2 regions of the Dongia soli genome follow, and region 1 is predicted to be linked to the other one. Evidence: riboswitches for the same ligand, from Rfam matches in the RefSeq annotation. Region 1 holds a riboswitch; the other holds the start of a gene.
What was found. A riboswitch is a leader RNA that binds a small molecule or an ion and turns the genes downstream of it on or off. The one in region 1 is predicted to bind S-adenosylmethionine.
Positions count from the first base shown of each region.

Region 2: linked by a shared signal. The riboswitch ahead of metZ (O-succinylhomoserine sulfhydrylase) and the one ahead of SMD27_RS22840 (homoserine O-succinyltransferase) in region 1 are both predicted to bind S-adenosylmethionine.

Region 1 is NZ_JAXCLW010000012.1:59,229-65,012, reverse strand. Features, by position in the region: gene SMD27_RS22850 (FAD-containing oxidoreductase) at 1-1,100, opposite strand, end outside; gene SMD27_RS22845 (VOC family protein) at 1,219-1,905, opposite strand; gene SMD27_RS22840 (homoserine O-succinyltransferase) at 2,319-3,257, opposite strand; SAM riboswitch at 3,289-3,366, opposite strand; gene SMD27_RS22835 (proline iminopeptidase-family hydrolase) at 3,495-4,391, opposite strand; gene betI (transcriptional regulator BetI) at 4,381-5,433, opposite strand; gene SMD27_RS22825 (aspartate aminotransferase family protein) at 5,672-5,784, shown strand, end outside.
Region 2 is NZ_JAXCLW010000001.1:11,676-17,459, reverse strand. Features, by position in the region: gene SMD27_RS00100 (sensor histidine kinase) at 1-877, opposite strand, end outside; gene SMD27_RS00095 (response regulator transcription factor) at 870-1,601, opposite strand; gene SMD27_RS00090 (hypothetical protein) at 1,594-2,163, opposite strand; SAM riboswitch at 2,439-2,513, shown strand; gene metZ (O-succinylhomoserine sulfhydrylase) at 2,590-3,786, shown strand; partial or broken gene SMD27_RS00080 (GFA family protein) at 3,852-4,199, shown strand; gene SMD27_RS00075 (protein meaA) at 4,401-5,784, shown strand, end outside.

The DNA of each region.
Region 1 (5,784 bases):
CCCGTACGTGTCGCCTCCGTCTCCGACAGGCCGACGCGCCCGAGTGGCGGATCGACATAGAGCGCATAGGCCGGAATCCGGTCGCTCACCCGCCGATTGCCGCCATCGAGAAGATTGGCGGCGACGATCTCGTAGTCGTTATAAGCCGTATGGGTGAAGGCGCCGCGGCCGTTGCAATCGCCCAGGGCCCAGATGCCGGGGACGTTGGTGGCCAGGCTGTCATCCACGGTAATATAACCGCGGGCATCCGTTGCGATGCCGGCCTTGTCGAGGCCGAGATCGTCCGTGTTGGGCCGGCGCCCGACCGCCAGCAGCAGATGCGAGCCGATCACGGCCGGATCGCCGGCTGTGCAATCGACATCGACCGACACGCCGTCGGGGTGGGGCTTGAACCCGATGCAGCTGGCGCCGGTGCGTACCGCAATCCCCTCGTCGGTGAGGATCTCGCGAACCGCCTCCGACACGTCCTCGTCCTCGCGCGCGATCAGCCGCGGCCCCTTCTCGATGATCGTGACCGCCGCGCCGAAACGCCGATACATCTGGGCGAATTCAAGCCCGATATAGCTTCCGCCGACGACGACCAGATGTCGCGGAACGGTATCGAGCTCAAGGATCGACCTATTGGTGAGGTAGTCGACCACGCCGACACCGGGCATGTCGGGCACGCTCGCGCGGCCGCCGACATTGACGAAGATGCGCGGCGCCCGCAGCTGGCTGTCGCCCACCCGGACAACATCCCTTCCCTCGAACCGGGCATGGCCTGTGATGACCGTCAGGTTGTCCATGCCGCGCAGCCATTTTTCGACATTCGTGCGCGCATTCCTTGACACGGTATCGGCCCGGGCCTTGACCCGCTTCATGTCGATCTTGACCGGACTCTCGATGGTGACCCCATAGTCGGCGCCGCGCCGGGCAAGGTGGGCGGCATAGGCGCTTGCGACCAGTGTCTTGGTCGGCATGCAGCCGGTATTGACGCAGGTTCCGCCGAACAGCTTGCGCTCGATGAGCGCCACCTTCATGCCGGCGGTGGTCAGCCGGCCGGCCAGGGATGGTCCCGCCTGTCCAGCCCCGATGACGATGGCGTCGAAGGATTGAGTCATGTCGTGGGTCCTCGATGAATGCCGCGCCGAGGATCGCGACGGCGCCCTCCATCACGGCGGTAAGCTGAAATTGTCCGACCAAAGCTGGTCGCACCGGGTTTACGGTCGGTGCCGCTCCTCATGAGGGCAGCGGCTTGCCGGCCTGTTCCTGCACAACGTATTCCGCGTACCAGTCCGCCCAATTCGCATCATGCTGGCCGGTCCGCTTCTCATGCTCGCCATGAGCGGCGGCGGCCCGTCGGAGCGCGGCGGCAAGCTCGGCCGGCGACGTGAATATCGTGTCATCCCCCTCGATGCGTCCGGGCAATCGCGCGGTGACCTCCTGAAGCAGCCAGCCATTGCCATCGGGATCGCGGAACGAGGCGAATGAGCGATAGCTGCGACGCTCGGGATTCGGACCGCCGACCCGAAGCCGGCCAAATAGATAAGGCTCGTCCGCGCCGTCATGCACGTCGCCGCCGTCATGGAACACCTCGCTGATTGCGACGCCGCGGCCAAGCAGGTCGTCACGGGCGGCCGCTATATCGGAGACGATCAGATACAGGCCCTGGGCCGAGCCCGGTGCCGCCGCGGTGACATTTTTGCCGAAGATGACCGAGCCGCCGGAGCCAGGCGGCGTGAACTGGATCACACGGAAACTGTCGCCGCCGGCGAAATCGGCATCGAGCCTCCAACCGAGGCTCGCATAGAACGCCTTCGCGCGGTCAACGTCAGAAACCGGGATGACAACGACTTCGAGTTTTGTGTCGAGCGTTCGCGCTCTGGTCCCGTTTGCAGTTTCTTCGCGCAGCGATGTACTGCTCATGTCGAACTCCTTAGGTTTGGAATGCCTTAAGAGTGACGGCGATCAGGCCGAAGCCGGAGCTTCGGTAAATCTACCATACAGGCCGTGGATTGGCTTGCTTCAAAAGCAGCCTTGCGAAGCCCTGGCCATCACGAATGCACGCCAGCTCCTCGGCCAGCCGCCGCAAAGTAGCGTTCTTCAGTTGCAACGATGGGCCCTCGGGTCAAGCCCGAGTGTGACAACCTGGCCGGATGTCGGCATTGTGCCAAGGGGAATGGTTGTGCTTCCGGTCATTGCACACGGATCATGCACACTTGCTGTCACCCACGGACTTGATGCGAGGGTCCACGGCAGAGGCCGCTACGCCGTCACGTGAGGCGGGCAACCTTGTTGCCGCCAAGGTCGTGCAATGAGCGTCGTCGACAGGCCGGCCTTCAGGCCGTCTGCTTAAGCGCCGCCTGGCCGATTTCAGCGATATCGAAAGGTGTCGTCTGGTAGATCTCGTTGATCCAGTTGGCGATCAGGAGATGCGCATGCGACCGCCAGAGATTGCGCGGCGGCTGAGACGCATCGTCATTCGGGAAATAGTTGAGCGGCAGCTTGATCGGCACATTGGCCTTGAGATCGCGGAAATATTCGTCCGACAGCGAGGTCGAATCGTATTCAAGATGATCGAGGATATAGAGGCGCCGGTCCTTGGCATCCTCGATGATCGAGGCACCCTGCTCCTCGCAATAGGTCAGCAGGTTGAGGTCGCAACAGCCGGCGACATCCTCCACCGCGATCTTGGCCCAGCGCGAGACCGGCACGGCGAAATCGTCGGAGAAGCCGTTGAGATAGGCCGAGGACGGCTTCACGACCTTCTGGCGGAAGATGCCGAAGGCCTTCTCGCTGAGCTGATGTTTCGGCAGGCCGTGGAAATGATAGAGCGCGGCCATCGCCCCCCAGCAGACATTCACCGTCGAATGCACATGGGTGCGTGTCCAATCGAAGATATCCTGCAATTCGCGCCAATAGGTGACGTCCTCATAGGGGATCGTCTCGACCGGGGCGCCAGTGATGATGAATCCGTCGAACTTGCGGTGCCGCGCCGTCTCCCAGGACTGGTAGAAGGTGAGCAGGTGATCTTCCGCCGTATTCTTCGATTTGTGATTGCCGATGCGGATCAGCGACAGCTCGACCTGGAGCGGCGTCGCACCGAGCAGGCGCGCCATCTGCAGCTCGGTCTTGATCTTGTTCGGCATCAGATTGAGGAGCCCGATCTGCAGCGGGCGGATGTCCTGGCGGATCGCCACCGCCTCGGTCATGACGCGCACGCCCTCGTTCACCAGGGCGTTGAATGCAGGGAGCTTGTCAGGAATCTTGATCGGCATAACGGTCACCAAAAACGAAAAATATATCGCCTCTGGTCCGCACGCGGCCCTTTAGCGATTTTTTTAACGTGGCTGCAAGCCGGCCGGCCAAATCACCACGAACTGGCTCTTTCTATAGCGAATCCCATCCCCGCCGTCTAGGGGGCGGGCCCGCGGTTCTCCGGGGGCAGGCTTGCATCCGGCACTGGACTGGGCCCTCTAAAACCCGGCCTCCTAGCGGGGAGGCAGCAGGCAGCCTTACCCCAGCGGATCGAGAAAAGCCCGCAATCGGGCCAGATAGGCTTCCGGCTGTTCGACCGGAGCGAGGTGGGAGGCATCGGCGATTACAGCGACCTGGGCACCCGGCACCAGCTTGGCGAAATCGCGGCAGGCGGCGGGGGTCGCCTCGTCATATTCGCCGCAGATGAACAAGGTGGGCGCGGCGATATCGGGCAGGCGCGGCGTCACGTCGAACTGCCGCAGGCTGCCGGTCGAGGTGAATTCCGCCGGGCCCCACATGGTCTGATAGACATTCATATTGCCGTTATTCATCGTCGTGGTGACGATCTCCGGCCAGGGATCGAGGCGGCAGAGATGGCGGCGGTAGAAGAAATCGACCGCCGCCTGATAAGCGGGATCATCGAGTGCGGCCTCACCCAGCAGGAGCGAGGCATGCGGTTCCGGTAGCGCACGGCAATAGGCGGCATTGTCGGCAATCCAGCGATCGGTATTGATCAGCGGCCCGGCGAGGGTGACGCTTTTCAAGCCGGCGGGGCGCTGCGCGGCATATTCCGCCGCCAGGCTGCCGCCCCAGGAATTGCCGTAGAGATGCAACTCCGTCAGGCCGATATCCTCACGGATGGCGTCGATTTCCGAGAGATAGCGTTCCACTGTCCAGTTACGCGGATCCTTGGTGCGGTCGGAACGGCCGCAATCGAGCTGATCATAGAAGATGACCCGCCGCGTATCGGCCAAAGCGGTCAAGGGCAGCAGATAGTCATGCTGCATCCCCGGCCCGCCATGAAGCACCAGAAGCGGCGCCCGCCCCGGATGCGAATCGCCATTGCTGCGATACCAGACGCGCCCACCGGGCACATCGATCCAGCCGCTGGTTTGGGGGGCAGGATAAGCGGGTGCCGGATGATCAGTTGTCATTATGCTCGCCTCGTATCGCCTTGCCGGCGCGCAACGCATCCAATGCAGCGCGGTCGCGCAGAGCCTGTTCCTGTTGCTGGGCCAGGCGCGCTTCGAACAGGCGCTGGGCTTCCTCGTGAATGAGACCGTAGACTTCGAACCAGAGCTGGGCATCGGTCGCCGGGATGAGACGCCCCATCTGCCAGGAACTCGGCTCGCCCCGCCCTTCCAGCCAGCTTTCCAGAGTCTTCACCGAAACGCCGACAGCTGCGGCAAGAGCCTCGCGCTTCAGCTTGCCGACCGGTTCCAGGCGCTTGCGCAAGGCGACCGCCAGCCGCGCCCGATGGGCGTCGCGGCCCTGTATATCGGGATCGATGGCCGGGCTCACATTGCCGAAAACACCATCGTTCTGCCCCTCCAGCTTGCGCCGGGGCCCGCCTTCCGACGGTCGGCCGCCAGCGAAATGAGCGGGAAAGACCGAGGCGAGATAGATTCGGCAGACCCGCTTCGCTTCCGAGCGGTTGAAGGCTTTGGGATCGATCAGGCAGTCGAACCAAAGGCCGTCGATCATGGCATTCAGGCCGACGGCGATCTCCCGCCCCTCGATCTCCTGATAGCCGCCTTCGGCAATGATGCGGTTGCAGAGGGTTTCGGTCTGCTGCAGATAATCGCCTTCCAGCCGCGAGACCACTTCGTGGTAAGCGGAATTGCTGCGCGCCTCGGCCCAGAAGGCGTACCAGATCGAGACTTTTTCGAAATTGCAGACCGAGGGATGGAAGTCGGCCTCGATCATCGCATCGAGTCCCGCCGCCGGCGAGACTTTGCCCTTGTTGATCGCCGATTGCCACAGCGTGGAATATTCATCGGCGATCTGTTCCAAGGTCGCGACCAGCAATTGCTCCTTGGATTTAAAGTAGAAATTGACGATGCCGGGCGATAAACCCGCCTCGCTCGCCACCTGTGTCAGGGTCGCATTGGCATAGCCGAACCGGCCGATGGCGCGGATGGTCGCATCGATCAATTGCTTGCGGCGCACCTCTTTGGATGCTTCAGGCTTCGCCATTTTACCCCTCATAAGGCCCCTTTTGGCGTCGCGTAACCTATCAGGATTCGCAGGGTAAAACATTGAAGAATTTCGCTTTGCTGCGCTTGCGAAATTAAATGATCATTTAATGCAGTAGACAAATTCCGGCCGCTCACCTAGGATTTCTATATCGTTATTTAATATGGTTGCTTCCCCAGCGACAGCAACCGCGCAAATTTCGACGCAAACTAGGGATGACCTACGGGAGCTTTTCATTATGACTTCGATCAAAACCCAGAGACGCAACCTCGCCAAGTCGCAGGCGCACTATAAAGAAGCGCTGAAACATATGCCGCTCGGCGTCAGCTCGAACTTCCGCTATTGGGGCGA
Region 2 (5,784 bases), on a different contig from region 1:
GGGATTGGGCGATTGCCGCCAGCGGCGCCTTGAAGGCATGGGCATTCTCCTCCGCGGCATCCCGGATGCTGCGGGCCGAGGCGTGGAGGGTGGCGACCAGCCGATCGAACTCGCCAGCCACGGATGCCAGTTCGGGCACGGGCGAGGCTTCTGCGAAGGATCGGCCGACCGGCGTGCGGCCGCGGCGAATCTGCCGGGCGAGATCGGCAAAGCGCCGCAAGCTCAACCACATGGTGCCGCCGAGGATCAGGAACAGAACGGCGATCAGGCCATAAAACAAAGCGGCCAAACGGACAGCCGGCGTCTGGGCGAAAGGTTGTGTCAACGAGGCGCCGGCGAGATCGCTCTGGGCGTAAGCGGTGATGACGGCCCAGCAACCGAGATCGGTATAGAAGGGCGTGATCGAGGTGAGCAGCTCGATCTGACCCGATGGGGTGGTGAACTGGGTGGAAAGTGGCTGATTTCCCCCGCAGCTCTGTTCGACATGGGAGAGAACGCCGGTATCGGTAAGGCTCTGCTGCTCGGCCTTTAAATAGCCAGCATCGACATGCGGACTGGAGGCGACATAATAGAAGCTGTCGCCTTGGCCGGTCGGGCGCAGCAGCAATTTGATGCGCAATTCGCCGCGGCCCAGTTCATCGACCACCTTCGCGGCCTCGACCACAGCTTTGGGACCCAAAGACCGCAACCCGGTTTCCAGGCTTTGCGCGACCAGCCGGCCCTGGATCTGCAGATTTCGCAGCAGCAATTCCTGGCGTTCGCGATCCGCGTTTTCGAACCGGCCATAGAGGATCGCCGGCACAACCAGAAAGACAATGGCCAGCAGCAGAAGCTTTGCGGTGAGCGATCCCCCAAAAAGCCGCAAAACTCTATGCATTGCCCGACTTCCACCGATAGCCGTAACCGGGGTAATTCTCGATGGCGGTGAAACCGCTATCCGCTTCGGTGAATTTCTGTCGGATCCGTTTCACCAGGGCGCGAACATTGGCACGGTAGCCTTCCGGCCCGGCCCCGGCGATGAAATTTTCCCCCCGCATGGTGTCGTAGATTTCACGATAGCTAACATCGCGCCCGGATGTGGCCAGCAGTTCCACGGCCCGAAATTCGCCCAGGGTCAACTCGACGACTTTGTCGCGCCACGTAACGCGATGCTGTGCGCTGTCCAGGGTCAGGGCACCGATATTGGCTGGCGCTGCCGGGCTGGTCGAAGGATTGGCGGGCAGCGCGCCGAGGATCCGTTCAATGCGGTGACGCAAAATCGCGAAGCTGCGGGTCTTGCCGACGAAATCCGCAGCACCTTCGCGCAAGGCGGATTCTTCATAAAGCACGTCGTCGAGGGAAGTCAGGAACAAAGCCGGCGTGGCGATGCCCAAGTCTCGTAGTTCCTTCAGCAACTCGAAACCGGTCATGCCCGGCATCTTCCAGTCCAGGATAAATAGATCGGCCTCAATGACATTTTGCTTCAGGTGCTGAAGCAGGGCATCCGGTGCCGGAAAATCGCTGACCTCATATTCGGCTTCGCGCAGATTGCCGACCAGCAAGGGACGAAAAAGATCGTCATCATCGACAACGACAATGATTGGGGGCGCGGCTTTAGACATTGCGGAACTTGTCGTAACAAACCTGTATAGCGTTGTTGTCCGTCGATTCCGGTTTTATTTCATAGGTCAGGACCCGACGTTCACCCGTCTTAACGTCGTAGAATAGAAAAAGGTCCAAGGCACATCCCTCTTTCCGGTAAGACCAGACCGTGGTCGATCCCTCGTTCCGGGTGGTCGCGGGATCGCCCACCAGCGACCGGATGCCGGCCTCGTTCTGGCCGATCATGTCATTGGGCTGGCCGGCTGCCGGGGGCGGGGGTGCCTCTTCCGTCGGTTCAGGTGTTGCTGGTTCGCTCGGTGCCGCTGCTGCCGGATTGGACGTGGTCTGTTTTTTTGCTTTTGGCTTGGTCGCCTTGGTTCGGGTCGTCGAGGGGCTGGAAGCAGGTTTGCCCCGGGTGACGCTGGGCTCCCCGGCTTTCGACGCCTGTTGGGCCGGCATCGGCTCCACCGGCAGCCACGGAAAAACAGAACTGTCGCAACCGGCCAGCGACAAAAGCACGAGACTATGGCTCACCAGCCGGCAGCGACGAAGCCAGGCCGACCGCGCATCTGATCGGCTCAAGGGGCGGGATATCGAGGGTGGTGTCGGATCTTGCATGTCCGTATTCTTGCTTAACTACCGAGGAACGGCAATGGACGGCATTTTTAACCTTCTTGTGTAACCGAAATCCACAATTGCCTGATCCAGGACAACCTGAAGTGGATACCCACGGGAGATGCTGCACAATACTTTGCGCTTCACAAGGGGATATCGACGCATAGCGGCCGGGTCACGCAACGGTGATACAGCCGATCTTGCCGGCGCCTGTTGACAATCGTCCTGCTGCATGAATACTTCCCTCCGTTCGTGGTGATTTGAACCGGATTGCGGCCACGTTAAACAAGCAGCTAAAAGGTCAAGAGGCATATCACCTCGACCTGTCCGGTCGAGGTTTTTTTGTGCCCAGTTAGTGCCCGGGCGAATCGATGCCCGGCGGGAGAAGCGAGAATGACGGTCAAGCGAGACATCCAGCCAAATTGGCGCCCGGCAACCCGCCTGGTGCATGGCGGCCAGTTGCGGTCGCAATATAAAGAAACATCCGAAGCCATTTTCATGACGTCCGGCTATGTCTATGAAACCGCCGAGGAGGCCGAAGCGGCGTTCGACAACAGCCAGCCGCGTTTCGTCTATTCCCGTTTCGGGAATCCCACCGTCTCGATGTTCGAAGAGCGCATGGCGCTGCTCGAAGGTGCTGAAATGGCGCGGGCGACGGCCAGCGGGATGGCGGCGGTATTCGCTGCGCTGGCATGCCAAGTGAAGGCGGGTGACCGGGTGGTCGCCTCCGATGCGCTATTTGGTTCCTGTCAGTATATCGTCGGGGAAATCCTGCCCAAATGGGGCGTGGAGACAGCCTTTGTCGACGGGCGGGATCTCAATCAATGGCGCGATGCCCTCTCCAAGCCGACCAAGGCAGTGTTCCTCGAGACGCCGTCAAATCCCGGTCTGCGTCTGGTCGATGTGCCCGCGGTGGCCGAACTCGCCCATAAAGCCGGCGCCTGTGTGGTGGTCGACAATGTCTTCGCGACGCCACTGCTGCAGCAGCCGCTGAAGCAAGGCGCGGACGTCGTGGTCTATTCGGCGACCAAGCATATCGACGGCCAGGGCCGGTCGCTGGGTGGTGTCATCCTCGGCAGCCGCAAGTTCATCGAAGAAACCTTGCAGCCGTTCCTCCGCCATACCGGCCCATCGCTTTCGCCGATGAATGCCTGGATCCTGTTGAAGGGTCTGGAGACGCTGGAACTTCGGGTGCAAAAGCAAAGCGCCAATGCCCTCAAGATCGCGCAGAAGCTGCAGGGACACAGCAAGCTGAAGCAGGTTCATTATCCTACGCTGGACAGCCATCCCCAGGCGGAATTGGCACGCCGGCAGATGGCGGCGGGCGGTACGATGGTCGGTTTCGACTTGGCCGGCGGCAAGGCGTCCGCCTTCCGTTTCCTGAATGCGCTGAAGCTGGTGCTGATCTCCAACAATCTCGGTGATTCGAAGTCTCTGGCGACCCATCCGGCGACCACCACGCATCAGCGGCTGACGGTGGAGCAACGGGCGAAGCAGGGTATCGACGAGGGCATGATCCGTCTTTCGATCGGACTTGAGGATGTCGATGATCTGCTCGATGATCTGCTCGAGGCGCTGAAGGCCGCTTAACGCGAAGCTGCGCAAGCAGCAGGCTATAATGTCGGCTGGCGCCTGGTACCGGAAAGGGAAGGTAGATGGCGCCGGCCGATAGGGATCACGCCGATAAAATTCTCGAAGGCGGTTGTCTCTGTGGTGCCATTCGCTATCGCCTCACACCTGACCACGCGACCACCGATTATTGTCACTGCGATATGTGCCGCCGCTGGAGCGGCGCGCCGGTCTCGGCTTGGGCCCAGGTGCCGGTCGATCAGTTTGAGATCACCAAGGGCCGCGCCGCCACCTTCAAGTCATCCGGCATAGCCTCTAGGCATTTTTGCCGAGACTGCGGTACACCGATTTATATGACCGATGACGAGCAGCGCTCTGTCGGCGTGATGTTGGGTACTCTGGACGATGCGAATGCTCTGGCGCCAAGTAGTCATGGCTGGGCATCGAAGCAAGTTTCTTGGCTCGCTTTGTCCATCACCTGCCGCGCTGGCCGGAAGATCCGCCTTACGACGCCGACTGACCGCCGGATAAGAGCCGGATGTCGTTTCCGCGTTATTCAGGCAGCCGCGCTGTCTTGCCGTCACCTTTCTTCCCCCGCTATATTGCGGTGCAGCATGAGGATGGGGAGAACAGACATGAAGAAACCGGCCGACGAACGGGCAAAAAACCAGAGATCCAAGCGGGATCAGCCCTGGCTATTCCGGACCTATTCCGGTCATTCCTCAGCGCGGGCCTCTAACCAGCTCTATCGCACCAACCTCATGCGCGGCCAGACTGGTCTCAGCGTTGCCTTCGATTTGCCGACTCAGACCGGCTATGACGCCGATCATCCCTTGGCCAAAGGCGAGGTGGGCAAGGTCGGCGTGCCGGTCAGCCATCTCGGCGACATGCTGGCGCTGATGGATGGCTTGCCGCTCGATCAGATGAATACATCGATGACGATCAATGCCACGGCGCCCTGGCTGCTTGCGCTTTATGTGGCAGCGGCCGAGCGCCAGGGTGTTTCGCGCTCGGTGCTGCAAGGCACGGTGCAGAATGACATCATCAAGGAGTACCTGTCGCGGGGCACCTATATCTTCCCGCCGCAGCCGAGCCTGAAGCTGATCACCGATGTTATCAGCTTCACCTATCGCGAAATTCCGAAATGGAATCCCACCAATGTCTGTTCCTATCACCTGCAGGAGGCGGGCGCGACGCCGGAGCAGGAATTGGCCTTCGCGCTGGCAACGGCAATAGCTGTCCTGGATCATGTCCGCGACAGCGGCCAGGTGCCGGCGGAAGATTTCCCCCAAGTCGTCGGCCGCATCAGTTTCTTCGTGAATGCCGGTCTGCGCTTCATCACTGAGATGTGCAAGATGCGCGCTTTCGGCGAATTGTGGGATGAGATCTGCCGAGATCGCTATGGTGTCGAGGACACCAAGCTGCGCCGCTTCCGCTACGGCGTTCAGGTCAATAGCCTTGGCCTGACGGAACCGCAGCCGGAGAATAACGTCTACCGCATTCTGCTGGAAATGCTGGCGGTGACTTTGTCGAAGGATGCGCGCGCCCGAGCGGTGCAATTGCCGGCCTGGAACGAGGCGTTGGGCCTGCCGCGCCCCTGGGACCAGCAATGGTCCTTGCGTCTGCAGCAGATCGTCGCCTTCGAAACGGATCTGCTGGAATATGGCGACATCTTCGACGGATCGCATGCGGTCAAAGCGAAGGTCGATGAATTGAAGGAAGCGGCGCGCGAGGAATTGTCGCGCATCGAGGCGATGGGTGGCGCAGTCGCAGCGGTGGAAGCCAGCTATATGAAACAAAAGCTGGTCGAATCGAATGCGCGTCGTCTGGCTGCCATTGAAAGTGGCGATCAGGTTGTGGTGGGCGTCAACAAATTCACCGAAAGCGCACCATCGCCGCTGGTTGCCGGTAGCGATGGCGGTTTCCTGAAAGTGGATGACGCGGCGGAAAACGAACAAATCGCCCAATTGCAGCAATGGCGCGGCAATCGCGACGCCGGTCTCGTCAAAGCCGCACTGG